2 regions of the Mixta mediterraneensis genome follow, and region 1 is predicted to be linked to the other one. Evidence: riboswitches for the same ligand, from Rfam matches in the RefSeq annotation. Region 1 holds a riboswitch; the other holds the start of a gene.
What was found. Region 1 has a riboswitch for fluoride ahead of crcB (fluoride efflux transporter CrcB). Riboswitches for the same ligand answer to the same signal wherever they lie in the genome.
Positions count from the first base shown of each region.

Region 2: it holds a riboswitch for fluoride, as region 1 does, so the genes downstream of both, QRY16_RS20060 (DHHA2 domain-containing protein) here and crcB (fluoride efflux transporter CrcB) in region 1, are expected to answer to the same signal.

Region 1 is NZ_JASUAZ010000014.1:28,084-35,979, forward strand. It holds gene QRY16_RS10770 (hypothetical protein) at 1-1,278, shown strand, start outside; gene QRY16_RS10775 (MFS transporter) at 1,300-2,649, opposite strand; gene QRY16_RS10780 (GntR family transcriptional regulator) at 2,825-3,727, opposite strand; gene QRY16_RS10785 (zinc-binding alcohol dehydrogenase family protein) at 3,864-4,892, shown strand; gene QRY16_RS10790 (nucleoside hydrolase) at 4,882-5,805, opposite strand; fluoride riboswitch at 5,955-6,030, shown strand; gene crcB (fluoride efflux transporter CrcB) at 6,122-6,499, shown strand; gene QRY16_RS10800 (sugar phosphate isomerase/epimerase family protein) at 6,656-7,471, shown strand; gene QRY16_RS10805 (alpha/beta hydrolase) at 7,468-7,896, opposite strand, start outside.
Region 2 is NZ_JASUAZ010000060.1:6,627-14,522, reverse strand. It holds gene QRY16_RS20080 (phosphodiester glycosidase family protein) at 1-911, opposite strand, end outside; partial or broken gene QRY16_RS20075 (IS6 family transposase) at 1,183-1,728, shown strand; gene eno (phosphopyruvate hydratase) at 1,705-2,994, opposite strand; gene QRY16_RS20065 (universal stress protein) at 3,010-3,435, opposite strand; gene QRY16_RS20060 (DHHA2 domain-containing protein) at 3,432-4,340, opposite strand; fluoride riboswitch at 4,419-4,488, opposite strand; gene QRY16_RS22370 (Y-family DNA polymerase) at 4,760-5,140, shown strand; partial or broken gene QRY16_RS22365 (DinB/UmuC family translesion DNA polymerase) at 5,312-5,544, shown strand; gene QRY16_RS22360 (DUF4113 domain-containing protein) at 5,545-5,796, shown strand; gene QRY16_RS20050 (ParB/RepB/Spo0J family plasmid partition protein) at 6,288-7,247, opposite strand; gene sopA (plasmid-partitioning protein SopA) at 7,247-7,896, opposite strand, start outside.

The sequences.
Region 1 (7,896 bases):
CTGGATCGGCTGCTGCCATCACTAAATAAACTTCCCAGGCGGTTGCGTGAATGGGGCTACGCCGTTGGTGGCATGGCGGAAGGCATCACCCTGAAACAAGCGGGCGAACTGGATATTGAGGGCATCGCCGAATGGATGGTGAGTGAATATCCCCAGCAATCCTACCCGGCGGCGTTTATCGGCTCGTCGAACGGGGCGATGATTCACCTGGCAGCGGCAATGGGCGTGCCGTGGCTTCCCCAGACTTTTCTCTGCCCGGTGCGTGCCCTGAATAACGATCCCGATGATGCCCAGGCCGGTTTTGAACAAGGCAAGCCGGTAGCGGCCGCTTTGCTGGCGGCCTGGCCGCAGCTGGCGGTCCATCACATGCAGGATCCGAATCAGGACCGGCTTATGCTCGATCAAATGAGTTACTACCGCCTGAAAATGCGTGCACTGCCGCTGGCGTTTAACGAGTTTTTGATGGGCAGTTTGCCAGCCGGTTCCACACTGTTTATTAATCACTGTACGCGACAATGGCCGGTCACGCGCACCAGCGATCGCTCATTCTTTCAGTTTGGGGCGTTGGGCGGCGCGACCGAAAAAGAGTATCTGCAAGGCGGGCCGCGTGTTGCTGGCTATCTGGCGCGTTATGGTATCGGACGCGATAAATGGGACGCGCCTGCTGTCACCGACACGGTACCGGAAGCGGAATGGGGTTTAGACGGTTATCTGATTTCGCCGCTAAAAAGCCTGGCGACTTCGCAGGGCCTGAAACTGATGGAAATCCGCTATGAAGAGCCGGAAGCGCTGAGTTTTGTCGTCGCTGAAATTTATCGTGACTGGTATCTGGCGGCAGGTATTTTGCCGACTCGTCTGACGGTAGACAGCTTCTTGTTGATGGATCCCTGGTGCAGCATGCATCAGCACGCGATCCCGTTCTGGCTGGTATTTTGTACTTCGTCATCAGCGGCAACGTTGCAAAAATTTCTGGAAAAACAGCCACCGTTCCGCAATATCGACATGATGCTGTTTTCACATGGTACGGAAAGTATTGGGCTGGCAGAAATTTCACGCTGGCAGGAATTGCTGAATTTTGCCCGGGATGAGGGGGCCTTCGTTGGCGTTGATACTGAACGTTTTCCGCGTGACTTCGCCACACTAGCGCGCTTCGACTCAGCGCTGCGTGAGCGGGCGCCGCTGTTGCCACCCCCTCCACCGCTCAGCGTCGAAAAAGTCATTTCAGGGATTCAGCGTTACGGCGTGCGACACGGTGTAACGCTGACGGCGCTGAATTAAACAGCGCCGTCACGGCAGGGACTAATCGTTGTCGGTAATCGGTTTACGCACCAGCACCAGGTAAGCCAGCGCGCCAGCTAAGGTGACGCAGGCACAAATCATCAGCGCCAGGCTGAATGATTTGGTGGTATCGAGTACCCAGCCAGTAATCACCGGGGCAAACGAGGCGAAGATAAAGCTGGCAAAGTTCTGAATGCTGCCGACCGACGCCGTCATACGTGCTGTCACATTGGCATGGATCAGCCCCCAGCACGAGGTTCCGGCAAAGTGGATGCAGAACAGCGCCATACCAATCAGCGTTACCGCGCTGGTGGTATCGGTGGCCCGCGTCACAATGGCGGTGAACGCGGCAGACAACACCATACCGCTGACGATACACGCTTTACGGGTTTTTACTGCATCGTAACCACGACGTACCAGCGCATCCACCACATAGCCATTCAGCAACATGCCCGCAGCGCCAAACAGGAAGGGAATCGCCGCCAGCAGGCCGGTGCTTTTCAGATCCAGATTGTAGGTTGACTGTAGGTAGCCCGGCAGCCAGGCGATATATAACCATGCGGTGTAATTGATCCCACTGAAACCAATCATCATTCCCCACATGGTGCGCTGCCTGAACAGGCCTCGCCACGCTTTGAAGCTGATAGGTTCTTTCCGTGACGCCACGCTACCCGCTTGCAGATAATTAATCTCTTCTGCGCTCAGCGTATTGTTGTCACGATCGCGGTAAAGCATGTACCAGCCAGCGGCAAGAAAAATACCCATAATGCCGATAGTAACGAACATGCCGCGCCAGCCAAGTACCAGCAGCATGGCCGCCAGGATAGGCGGAGCCACGGAAAGGCCAATCATTGAGGCGGCGTTAAACATGCCCATTGGCATACCGCGATCTTTAATGTTGAACCAGTCGTTAATGACTTTAACGCCACACGGATTCATTGGCGCTTCACCCACGCCCAGGCCGATGCGCACGAAGATAAACTGAGTAAAGTTATGCACCAGCCCGGCGGCTGCCTGAAACAGCGACCAGATGAACATACCCACACCAAGCATAATGCGCGGACCTTTGCGGTCCAGCAGCGCACCGCACGGCAACTGAGCCAAACCATATGCCAGCGAAAATGCAGACAGTAGCAACCCAATTTCCGTCGCGTTCAGGCCCATTTCTTCACGGATAGTCATATTGGCAACAGAAAGCGAGCTGCGATCGAGATAGTTAATCATGGCGGCGAATAGCAACAGCAGCATGGCCGTTACCTGAATTTTACGAATGCGCGGCGAGCGCACCACATCGCTGCGCATCGGGATGTAATCCTGAACGGCAGGCTCACCGGGCCTGGTATCGCGGCCGGTAACCGATGTCTTGTCCATTGCAACCTCCCAGAGCTGAATACTTATCGTTATGGTGAAAGCGGATGTTCGCGCGGCGGTCAAAAGGAGAGACGCCTTGACGTTGCCGTCGAGACTAAAAGCAATGACAGGATAATGTTGCAAAGATGTTTCGGTTTCGTGCGGGAGCTAATGCTTTGCGGTTTTTAATCGGTACTTAATGATATTGGTGAATGGAGCGCACCATTGAAGATTTGGCTGTTGCTAAATGAGTATGCAATGCACATAGCGCATCCACGTCCTGACGGCCAATAAGCGCCGTGAGTATCGTCATATGCTCTTCCAGAGCCACAATGTTGCGCTGCTTTAAATCACTTTCATCCCATTGATAATGCGAGTGAAAAATCACCGAAATAATTTCCAGCGATTGATTGAAAAACGGATTGTTAGCAGCGGATAAAATCAGCGAATGCATCTGTTTATCTAATGCGGCGAAGTGACGATAGTTGCTGGCAATGGTATCGCGCATCGATCGGTGGCGATCCAGCAGATCGCGCGCCTGAATCCAGCGTTCATCCTCAGCAGGCAGGTTGAGAAAGCGACTCAGCGCATGTGTTTCCAGCATTTCACGCAGCTCAAATAACTTCTCGGCGTAATCCTGAGTAAACTTTTTCATTCGCCATTGCCCGCGCTTTACCGGCTCCAGCAGATCATAACGCATAAAGCGCAGCAGAAATTCACGCACGACCACCGGACTGACTTTTACCTGATGTGCCAGTTGGAGCTCGCTGAAGGTATCGCCTGGCATCAACTGGCGCTGGTTAATCATATTAAAAAACGCCTGCTCGAACTGACTGACCTGCTGTTCTATGGGGGGCTTTAACCCGCTAAAACCGTCATCGTCGGTGGGATCGCGCACAATAACGTAGCTCTCTTCAACCTTTTCCAGCACGCCGCGTTGATGCAGATAATGCAGCGTGTGGCGTACCGTAGTGCGGCTGATATTGAACATTTCGGCCAGCGCAGCCTGCGGCGGCAGAGGCGATCGGATATGGCGCTGAGCAATGCTTTCCAGCATTTGGTTAATCACGTTGTGCCGCAAATTCTGGCTTCGACTCATATCGCCTCCGGTTTTTTATGCATTAAAAACCATTCAAAGCCCAAAAAAATCGTTGTGCTTCACAGATTCCACAGCGGAAATCCACGGGCGGCGCGTGATTCGTCATAAATGCCTGCAAGACAATGGGAGGATCATCATGACGATAATGAAAACGCTGGTTATTGCAGAGCCGCGTAAAATGGTGTGGGCGACACGTGAAACGCCCACGCCCGCCGCAGGCGAAGCGCTGATTAAAATTCTCACCGCCGGCATTTGCGGAACCGATATTCACGCCTGGGCAGGCAATCAGCCTTTCTTTAGTTATCCACGCGTACTGGGCCATGAATTATGTGCCGAAGTGGTCGCGCTGGGCAGCGGCACCTGCGGTTTTACGCCAGGCCAGCGCGTGGCGCTGATCCCTTATCTTGCCTGCCAGCGCTGCGATGCCTGCCAGAGCGGTAAAACCAACTGCTGTGAAAAGATTTCGGTCATCGGCGTGCATCAGGATGGCGGCTTTTGTGAATACCTGAATGTGCCGGTCAGCAACCTGCTGGCTGTGGATGATGTGGCGCCGGAAGCCGCCGCGCTGATTGAACCTTTTGCCATCAGCGCCCACGCGGTACGTCGCGCCGGCATTATTGCCGATGAGCATGTGTTAGTGGTGGGAGCAGGGCCGATTGGCCTTGGCGTGGCCGCGATTGCCGCTACGAGCGGGGCAAAAGTCGTGGTTGCAGATACCAGCGAGTTTCGTCGTCAGCATGTGAAAGACAAGCTGGGCCTGGTGGCGTTACATCCGGCAGACGACGGTTTTTACGACGCGCTGCGTGAACAGTTTAATGGCCGACTGGCGCTAAAAGTGATCGATGCTACCGGCAGCCCGGCAGCGATGAACAACGCGGTAAATTTAATGCGCCACGGTGGCACCATTGTTTATGTCGGCCTGCATAAAGGTGATTTGGTCATCCCTGACAGTGAATTCCATAAAAAAGAAACCACGCTGATGGGCAGCCGCAATGCGACACGTGAGGACTTTGATCACGTCCGGGCGTTGATGGCCAGCGGTAAATTACACGCCGGGATGATGCTGAATAAACATTTTGCTTTCTCGACGCTGGCTGAGACTTTTGAGCCGCAGGTGATTAATAATCGCGAGTTAATCAAAGGGGTTATCCATTTTAATCTTTAATTTTCAGTGCGTTAAAAAAGTGCGTACGTACCGCCTGGGCATCAACCTGTAAAGCGATACGCTGTGTGGGCAGATCGCGAAAAGCATCCTCGCGTGACGCTAACGCGCTGAGTTTACGCACCGTTTGCCCGCTGGCGATGCCTTCGGTAATAACCCGTAGCGGGCTTTCTGTCAGAGTAAAAGCCTGGGGCAAACACAGCCAGGAAATGGTCAGCGTGTCGTGTAGCGCCATGCCGTCAAAGCCTTCTTTCGCCAGGCTGTAAGCAAGGTAAGGACGGCAAATAGCGCTCAATACCGGCTGATTAAGTTGATGCATTTCTTCGCCGCGAATAAGCACTTTGTGAGTAACATCCAGCGGCAATAAAATAACCGGCAATGCTGAGGACAGCACCTGATCGGCAGCGTGCGGATCTTTCCAGATATTGAATTCACTAAACGGCGTCACATTGCCCGCATGTCCGTCGGTGCCAAACGCGCCGCCCATAATCACCAGTTCTTTTACCTGCGAAATGATGTCGGGCGCCTGATTAATGGCGCTGGCGATATTGGTCAGCGGGCCAATCGCCACCAGGGTGATTTCATGCGGCTGCGCACGCACGCTATCAATAATGAACTGCACCGCGCCTGGCGCCTGGTCACTGTAGGTATTCTCGAACGCATCGCCAAGCCCATCCTCGCCATGTAGCTTAGCGGGAGCGCCAGGTGCCAGAGCCAGCGGCCGGGAACAGCCGCGATAAACCGGCGCAACGATTCCCATTTTCTCGCAAAACAGCCGGGCATTTTTCGTTGCCTGATGCACGCTGACATTGCCAAAAACCGTGGTAATGCCAAGCAGACGCTGCGTTTTTGCGGCATATGCCAGCGCAAAGGCATCGTCAACACCAATATCAGTATCAAAAATCAAGGTGCGCATGATGTTCTCCTGGTTAAGGGGAAACCCGCTTAGGTTGGGCATTCCAACCTACTTGAAAGTGCACGGCTGAGCGATAAAAATTCCGCGTTTCGCGTTGCGGTGTCCTTAATTCCCTGAGTTGTCAGTTTTTACTCTGGCACGTATTATCGTCCCCTTAAGGTGATGGCGTTCCACCTTTCCCAACCGCTGTGGATTTAATCTGCGGCTGATGACGCCTGACATAAACCGTAATCCTCGCGCAGGAGCGGCTGTGTCAGGTGCGTTTTTTGCCTCTCACCGCTAGCCTGCGCGTCATTCTTAATCAGGAGCATTATTGATGTTGAAATCACTGTTAGCCGTAATGTTAGGCGGGGCGGTTGGCTGTTCGTTGCGCTGGCTTATTTCGCTGCGTTTTAACGCGCTGTTTCCTAATCTGCCGCCTGGCACGTTGATCGTGAATTTAATCGGCGGCTTTATTATCGGCGCTGCGTTGGCCTGGTTCGTAAAAAATCCGCATATCGACCAGACCTGGAAACTGCTGATCGTCACCGGTTTGTGTGGCGGCCTGACCACTTTTTCCACCTTCTCTGCTGAAATTATCTTGCTGCTACAATCAGGTAAGTATTTCTGGGCGATGTCGAGCGTGTTCATTCACGTTACGGGTTCGTTGCTGATGACCTTTATCGGCTTTGCTGCCATCAATGCGCTGGGGTGATGCCTGACGCGTAAAGGGAGTGAAATCGTCCTTGAAATAACACTTAAGAGGTAGATACTGTTTCAGGTTCTGTAAAGAAAGCGCTGCTGCCAGGCGTGAACAACTGAACCTGAATATTCAGACACCGATTAATCCAGACGATTAAGGAGCCCGTTAATGAGCCATAACCCTAAATTCCTTAACCTGGTGTTGTTACACGGTGGGCCCGAGCAAAAATTGCAGGCGGCACAGGCGGCGGGTTTCGATCAGGTCGAAATCTGGCGTGAGGATGTGCAAGCCAGCGAGCAGGGCGCTGCAGCGTTAGCGCAATTTGCGGATCAGCAAGGGATAGGTTTTACCAATTTGCAGGTATTACGCGATTCTACCGGCACGTCCGCTGGCTTACGTATCCAGAAGCGTGAAGAGTTGCGCCAGTTTATCCAGATGGCGCAGGCGCTGGGCTGTGACACTATTCAGGCGCCCGCCAGTACGCGTGAAGATTGCATTCCCGAACGCATTGATGATGATTTGCGTTGGATGGCATCGGAAGCCGCGCGCTATAAAATGCGCATTATGTACGAGCCAATGGCATGGTGTAGCGTTGATAATACGTTGCCGCTGGCATGGGAACGCTTGCAGCGCCTCGATCAGCCCAATATCGGTCTGGTGGTCGATCTGTTCCACATTTGTGCCCCTGGCGGCGATGCATCGCAGCTGGACGGCATTCCCGCCGATCGTATTTATGAAGTGCAACTGTGCGATATGGCAGAAAGACCGTCGCAGGATAAACAAGCGTTAATCGATATGGCGCGTCATCAGCGCTTGCTGCCGGGTGACGGCATTATCGAAATTGAACAGTTTGTCGATAAACTGAAAAGCGTTGGTTATCAAGGTCCGGTTGGGATTGAAGTCTTTAACGATGCGCTTAAACGCTTGCCGCCGGCCGAAGCGGCACAACAAGCGTGGCAAGCGTTGAATCGTTACTGGCCTTAATCCTGTAAACACTGCGCGATAAACGCTACAGCATCCATCGCGCCCTGGGCAGAAATCGTATGTCCGGTATTAGGTTCAAACCGCGTTTCGGTGGCGATGCCAGCGCTTTTAAGCCGCTCTGTCGCTGACTCGCTTTCGCGCCACGGAATAACCTCGTCGGCGCGTCCATGAATCAGCAAAACCGGCGTATAAGCTTGCGGCGTAAGCGGACCATCAAACGCCAGTCGGCCTGAAAAAGCGACCACGCCCGCCAGCGGATGGCGTCCGCTTGCCAACGCATCCAGCGCCATAATCGATCCTTGTGAAAAACCTACCAGCATGACGTTTTCCCAGCGATCGGCCATGCCGTTTTGCGCCATGATCGCGCTGATTGTGGCGTCAAATGCATCCCGCGCTGCACGCACGCGGGCTGGGCGGTTCTTTGC
Region 2 (7,896 bases), on a different contig from region 1:
ACAATATCTTTCCATTCAGACATTGTAACGCCTAAATCACGTTTATAGCGGTTAGTTGTCAGTGTATGCAAGGTAACGTCTTTTTCTTCATTAATTGAGATCGCCGCTCTGGGATTTGGATTGCCGCAATGAGTGAGATTGCCCTGAAAATAGGCTGCAAGGTTTTTCTGGCCGTTTGCATAGTAATAATTAAAACGCTGATCGGCGAAATTCATATCCTCATCGTTAAGATACGGTCCGCATGATAATAATGCTCTTTTATCTTTGACAATGTGCCCATAGTCATCTCTCCACTCTCCAGGTATCGGCAGTTTATTGTCGCAGCCATCCGCATGGCCAATCTTATGTCCCTGGTATTTATCTCCGGTGGGAATGGCGCTGGAATCTCTGTTGGGATCCTGACCTGGTCCCGTTGCCGGACGGACTATCAGCATATGTGTCAAAAAAGCTGAAAATCCGCCGTTGATGAATGCCTTTGGCCCTTTAACATTGTTGTCTTTTAACAAGTCATTGCTGTTTTTGCCAAATACATTATCAGGCGTATGCAATACATCGAGATCATTCGCGCCGTGAGTTATATGCATCGCATCATATCTTGAGCCAACCTTCATAGTGGCATATATTTTTGCTTTATTACTGCCTCTTGGCGGATAAACAAAAGTATCACTCTGCTTGTTAACCTTTTCATGAGCTATGCCATTGGCAAATACTTCGTACGAGATGACGCTGTTAACGGCAAACGCTTTTTCTTCGCCAATAATCCTTTTTAATACTTCAAAAGAGGTGATGAGTGGTTTCTCTGCTGTATTTGAAACGTTAGCCACCAGTTGAGCCAGCGGAGCTGCCTTCTTAACACCTGTATTATCCTGAACAGGACCGAGTGAGCTAAAACTCACGTTCGAAACTTTCATAACCAAATTCCTTGTATATCCAACGCTGCCGCTATCATCGCTTTCACACACGCCCTGGCGTTCTGGCCTGATAAACGTACAGATGCTATTTATCGATGCAGGATGAACGCCGTTTGATTGATGAGAGTGACTAAGTAGGCCGTTTATAACCTAATATTTGGCTGTTTTTTTTAAAAAAACGCTTATTTCAGCGCGCTGAAGTTTTTTTGGTACTGTTGCAAAAATGTGGAGGTGATAAAATTATGGCCACCTTTTGCTGACGGAGCAGCGCATGAACCCATTCAAAGGCCGGCATTTTCAGCGTGACATCATTCTGTGGGCTGTGCGTTGGTACTGCAAATACGGCATCAGCTACCGTGAGCTGCAGGAGATGCTGGCCGAACGCGGCGTGAATGTCGATCGCACCACTATTTATCGTTGGGTTCAGCGTTATGCACCTCAAATGGAAAAACGACTGCGCTGGTACTGGCGTAACCCTTCCGATCTTTGTCCGTAGCACATTAACGAAACGTATGTTAAGGTCAATGGCCGCTGGGCTTATCTTTGCCGGGCCGTCGACAGCAGGGGCCGCACCGTCGATTTTTATCTCTCCGCGCGTCGCAACAGCAAAGCCGCATACCGTTTTCTGGGTAAAATCCTCAATAACGTGAAGAAGTGGCAGATCCCGCGATTTATCAACACGGATAAAGCGCCTACCTATGGCCGTGCGCTTGTGTTACTCAAACGCGAAGGTCGATGCCCGTCTGACGTTGAACACCGACAGATGCCGGGCGCAGGCCGTCCGGCGGATGTGTTACATGCGGCGCACAAACGCGTGAAGACCCGCGTAGCGTGCATCATCACCCAGCGCCTGCTCGATGCGCATCAGCTGGTTGTATTTTTCCACGCGTTCGCCGCGGCACGGCGCACCGGTTTTCAGGTGTCCTGCGCGCAGGGCCACGGTCAGGTCGGCAAGGAACGTGTCCGTCGTTTCACCGCTGCGGTGTGACATAAACGCACCCCAGCCGTGCCTCTGGCACAGCGCCACGGCTTCCAGCGTTTCGCTGAGCGAACCTATCTGATTGAGCTTAATCAACGCGGCGCTGGCGAGGTTTTCGTCAATGCCGCGCTGGATGTACTTCACGTTGGTGACAAACAGGTCGTCGCCAACCAGCTCGGCCCGGCCCGCGAGCTGCTGGTGCAGATGCTTCCAGCCCGCCCAGTCGTCCTCGGCCAGGCCGTCTTCCAGCAGGATGACGGGAAACTGGTCCATCAGCTCGCCGTAGTACGCCGTCATTTCCGCCGCGCTCAGCGCGCTGCCCTCGGTGCGCAGATGATACTTACCGTCAGCGAAAAATTCACTCGATGCAGGGTCCATGCAGATGCTGATGTCTTCTCCGGGCCGGTATCCTGCCTTCTCAATAGCCTGTACGATAAACGCCAGAGGGTCGCGGTTCGACGACACGGCGGGCGCAAAGCCGCCTTCGTCGCCGACCGCAGCCGACAGGTTTTTGTCCAGCAGGATCTGTCGCAGCGCCTGGTAAACCTCACTGCCCTGACGCACGGCCTCGCGCAGCGTAGGTGCCCCGTGTGGCGCTATCATGAATTCCTGAAAGTCCGCGCCCTGACCGCGGGCGTGCACGCCGCCGTTGATAATGTTCATGCACGGTACGGGCAGCAGGTTTGCCTGCAGGCCCCCCAGGTAGCGCCAGAGCGGCTCGTGCGAGGCCTTTGCCGCCAGCCGGGCAACCGCCAGCGAGACGCCCAGAATGGCATTCGCACCCAGGCGACTCTTATTCTCCGTACCGTCCAGCGCCAGCATGATGTTGTCCAGGTGCCGCTGCTCGCGCACGTCCCTGCCGCGCACGGCCTCGCAGATTTCCGTATTAACCGCCCTGACGGCATCCAGTACGCCTTTGCCACCAAAGCGGCGGGAGTCGCCGTCGCGGCGTTCAGCGGCCTCACGCGACCCGGTACTGGCCCCGGAAGGCACCGAGGCGCGCGCCATCATCCCGTCTGAGGTCCGGGCTTCGACTTCAACAGTAGGGTTGCCGCGCGAGTCAAGAATTTCACGGGCGGTCACGTTATCCAGTTTAAAGCGCATAGCGTTTCTCCCGGTTCAGTCAGTCAGGTGAGTGATAAGCACATCTACTGTGAGATGGTTGATGTATTCCGCCGAGCGGGAGGTCAGCATTCCCATAAAGCGGTTGCGGTGCCCGGCAAGCACGATGTCGACGCCCAGCTCCGCGATACACTTCTCCACGTCCTCAAAGCGGCGCATAGTCACCAGCTCCCGCGTATCAACCGTCTCAGGCACGGAGGCCGCCAGCTCGCTCAGAAACGCCTTGGCCTTCACCACCTCCTCCGACACGACGTCGTCCATCAGGCTGTCGGACACGTAGTTCATCTCCCGGTAGTCGTCGCTGATGTGGGCCAGGGTGATTTTCATGCCGAGCGGCTGCGCCAGCGCGACCGCCCGTTTCAGCAGGAGGGTGCCGTCGTCTTTATCGTTCACAAGTATCAGTGCGTGGGTATAGCAGGTCATAATGAATTCCCGTTCTGGTTAAGGTGGGACTCAAGCCACGGCAGAAGCTGTTTTTTGCGGCTGAGCATGCCTGGCACGGAACAGGAGGCTGCGTTAACGCTTTCCCGCCCGGCGAAATAAAGTGTTGAGAAACCTGCACGGATGTCGGTCAGCATCAGCATCGCCAGGGCGGCCCCCGACTGCTCTGCCAGATACGCAAGGGCAGCGAGCAGGTCGTCGATCACGGGGGCAACCTGTGACGGTGAGCTGACCTCAATCTGGGCAATGCGCACGTCAGTACCGGCAATCACAAAAGCCTTGAGGTCCCTGTCCAGCAGCTGCTGTGCGCTGAGGCCGCTGACGTCAGTTTTTGCAGTAAGGAGGTCACGGGCAAAGGTTTTGCGGTTCACGCCCGACAGTACGACCAGTTCGGTAACCGAGCGAATATCGTCCTCGGTCGTGGTGGGGGAGCGTAGATTCACGGTGTCGCTCAGGAGTGCACCCAGCAGAAGAATGGCAAGCGTCGGGGGCAGCATGCGGCGCGCTTCAGCGTCCATCAGTAGCCAGAGCAGCGTGGCGCTGCTGCCAAGCGGGCGTATGTGGACCTCCGGTGGCAGTTGCGTTACCAGCCCGCCCAGCCGGTGGTGATCAGTGATGCCCACGATATTGCTCCGAAGCAGATCGTCAGGTCCCTGCGCCGGCTCGGTGAAATCGACCAGCCAGACCTGTTCGTCCTGCAACGGAAAGGAAAGCGGCGGCGGCGGCGTGAGTCCGGCGGTGTCAAAGATAAAGTGGGTTTCGCGGTTAGCTTCGCCGAGACGCCATGCGCGGGCGTCCATGCCGCGCCCGGTCAGCCAGTGCGCGGTGACGACGGCCGTGCAGATGGCGTCACTGTCAGGATTGATGTGGCCAAAAACGTGTATCACATGTCTCTCCCCGTAAAGGGAGGCACGCAGGTCGTGAAGAAAGTTGGGACGGCCTGACGCGCCTCCTGCAAATCAAGAGTCACATCAGGCGTCATCAGCTCCGGAACGGAGCGGTTGGTTAAGGTGGAACGCCATCACCCTGTTGGCTGAGTATAGAGCCGAAGAGAAAGCTTGTCAGCATTAATCTGATGGAGTTCTCTGCCCCAGAAACCCTGGCCTCCTGAAGCGCCTGCCGGGGACTCTCCGCCTGACCGGCAAAGTAACAGTGGAGCCTGTATGGTATCGCCAGCAGCGGTAAGCACCTCCACGCTTAGCGCAGAACCTGTTTTAATAGCGGAATGACTGCAGTTCAGAGAATAATTATTTGAGGAAAAATATCTTTATTCCTTATTTGAATTGTATTCCACATAAACCACAGTATGTCGCAGCGCGTGATGACCGCCCTGGAGGAGATCACGGCCCGCGTCGAGCAGTATTCCATTGACGAGATGTTCCTGGACCTGACCGGCATCGGTGGCTGCGAGGACTTTGAGCACTTCGGCCGGCGCCTGCGCGCGCACGTTCTGATTACGACCGGCCTGACCGTCGGCGTGGGCATGGAGCCAACAAAAACCCTGGCAAAATCGGCGCAGTGGGCCAGCAAGGAGTGGCCGCAGTTCCGCGGGGTGCTGGCGCTGACGCCGGGCAATCCGAAGCGCACCTCCACGCTGCTGGAAAACCAGCCCGTTGAGGATATATGGGGCGTTGGCCGGCGCATCGGCAAGAGGCTCAACCTGATGGGCATTGAAAATGCCCTGTAGCTGGCGCGCGCGCACCCTGTCCTCATCCGTAAAAACTTCAGCGTGGTGCTCGAGCGCACCGTTCGCGAGCTCAACGGCGAATCGTGCATTTCCCTCGAGGAGTTTGCGCCAGCGAAACAGCAAATCGTCTGTAGCCGCTCCTTTGGCGAGCGCATTACGACAAAAGTGGCCATGCAGGAAGTGCTGTGTCAGTACGCCACACGGGCGGCGGAGAAACTGAGAAAAGAGCGCCAGTTCTGTCGGCGCATCAGCGTTTTATCCGGAGCTCGTCGCACGCGCAGGGTGAAGTTTTTTATGGCAACAGCGCCAGCGAAAATCTCACGATACCCACGCAGGACACGCGAGACGCGATTGAAGTGGCCATGCGGTCGCTCGATCGCATCTGGCTTGAAGGGCGCCGTTATATGAAGGCCGGCATTATGCTCGATGACTTCACGCCAGACGGCGTCAGTCAGCTGAACCTGTTCGATGAGGATAAGCCGCAGGCGAACAGCGCCCAGCTGATGAAGGTGCTGGACGGTATTAACCAGTCCGGGCTGGGGCATATGTGGTTTGCCCGTCAGAGTGTCAGCAATGAGTGGCAGATGAAGCGGGAGTTACTCTCACAAGCATGGACAACCCGATGGAGTGATATACCCGTAGCGCGTGTGCTCTGACTGCGCGCAGCTGATGAAGATACTGGACGGCATCAATTAGTCCGGGCTGGGACATATGTAGTTTGTGCGTCAAAGAGTGAACAACGAATGGAAAATTAAATGGGAGCTACTTTCCCTTGACTGGTCGACAAACTGGAAGATATCTCTCCTGCATCTGTCAGTGAAGCCTGGCCGTCTGAATCCTCTTTTAATAACAGGCCCTGTGCTGGGACCATGGGCCCAGGCAATGTTAATCAGAAGGTGATGTGTGATCCGACCAGAAAGGAGACCTTCTCTCTGACATGATCACCTCCATGGCTTTTATTTCAGGCAAGGTGGGACCATGGTCCCAATCTATCATCAGCAGGCCCTGTTCTGGGACCATGGTCCCAGCTATGTCAAATAGCAGCTCTTTAAATTTTTGCCAGGGGACGTCAGAGAGAATGTCAGATGGAAAAGGCAAACTCAGGCGTTGAAAAGGGCAATCCGGGACCGTGGTCCCGGAAAAGTAATTAATGTTTTGTATGACTTTTTTCCATGATTTCCTCAAGCTGCTGAACAAGTTCATGAGGAACCTTTGTAAGGTCAAGGTTGTAGACAACACGATTACCGCTATACTGCGCCGTCATTCCGGGCCCAAAATCCCGCTTAACGACCTTCTGTCTGGAGGGATCAGGCTTCTGTTTCACCGCTTCCATGAGCCCCGTAATGATCTCATCCGCTTCTAATAAATTGCCCCCTTTACGCCGCGCGGCCAGCTCATGGACTTTTTCCGTCAGCAGCGTCTGATGTTCTGCAAAAAGACGATTTAACTGCTCACCCGCACGGGCTGAGAGTTCGCCGGGATGAGGGAAAAGAGCAATGACTTCGCCAGGTAATTTTGAGGTATTTATGCAACGGGTGATCACTTTTCGGGAAATGTTTTCAGCATCAGCCAGTGCGGAAATATTATTACCAAACTCATTCTGCAGCCTGATGGCATAACGTCTGCCGCGTTCATACGCGCTGGTTGGACGGTAATCATTACCCAGCTTGCAGAGTGCATCCATTTGCTCATCATCCAGGTCACCGACCAGAACGCGATAATTGGAAGACGTCAGGATCGCGGTCATGCGGCGGCGACTGCCGTCAGCGACCTCAATATGGTCTTTTACCCGGCGACCAAACGCAGGTGTCTGCTGGCCTACCGTCAGAAACGAGGGGATGAGATCGTCCAGGGCATCTCTGGTCAGAAACGCCTGTACCCGCTCGTTACCTGCCCAGACGTGTGTTGCGCTCTCTACGGTATCAGCGGGCACGGTTTCAAGCACGAACTTGACGTCCCGGCTGCACACGGGCAGGACAACGGTATTGCCTTTTGTGAGCGTGCCAACCCGCGCAATTAAAGAGTCAACCATAGGCGCGGCGGGTGCTGACGGCGAAGTTTCAGTTGCAGCACGTGAAGCTTTCGGAATAAGAGGCGCTCGTTTCATCAGCGTAACTCCCAGCGAGGTTTAATCAGACGGTCAAAAATTTCATTGCAGACAGGTTCCCAGATGGCCAGAGCATTACGCCAGGCACCTGTTGAGGAACGCTGATCGATAGCCTGCTCAAAGACGGTTCGCATACGTATCTGTCCTTTTCCGACCTCGTCCGTTTCGCGAACAACATTTTTTAGTACCATGCCACCCCAGGCGTCACGGATCTGTTCTTCCATCCAGGGAGACTGAGAACCGTTGCTGTTGTTGTATTTGGTCAGCAGTATACGCACGTCCGGTTCAAAGCCCTGCAGGTCGACATTTTTAAGCAGGTCACGCAGCATATCGAAGAACTGTAACGCCGATGTGTAATCAAACAGCTCCGCCGGCGTAGGCACGATAAGAACATCTGCTGCACAGACAACGTTAATCGTGCCAATCTCCAGGTTTGGGGCGCTGTCGATAACGATAACGTCATAATCTTGCGCGACGGATTCAATAGCCAGCCTCAGCATCATATGGGGTTCAGTCGGCAGTTTTCCCTGGTCATAGCGCCCCATTAGCTCCGTTTCGATGCGATGCAGCGCAAGGCAGGAGGGAATAATATCCAGACCCGGCCAGCAGGTTGGCTTGATGGCATAAAACGCATCGTCCCGCTCGCCCA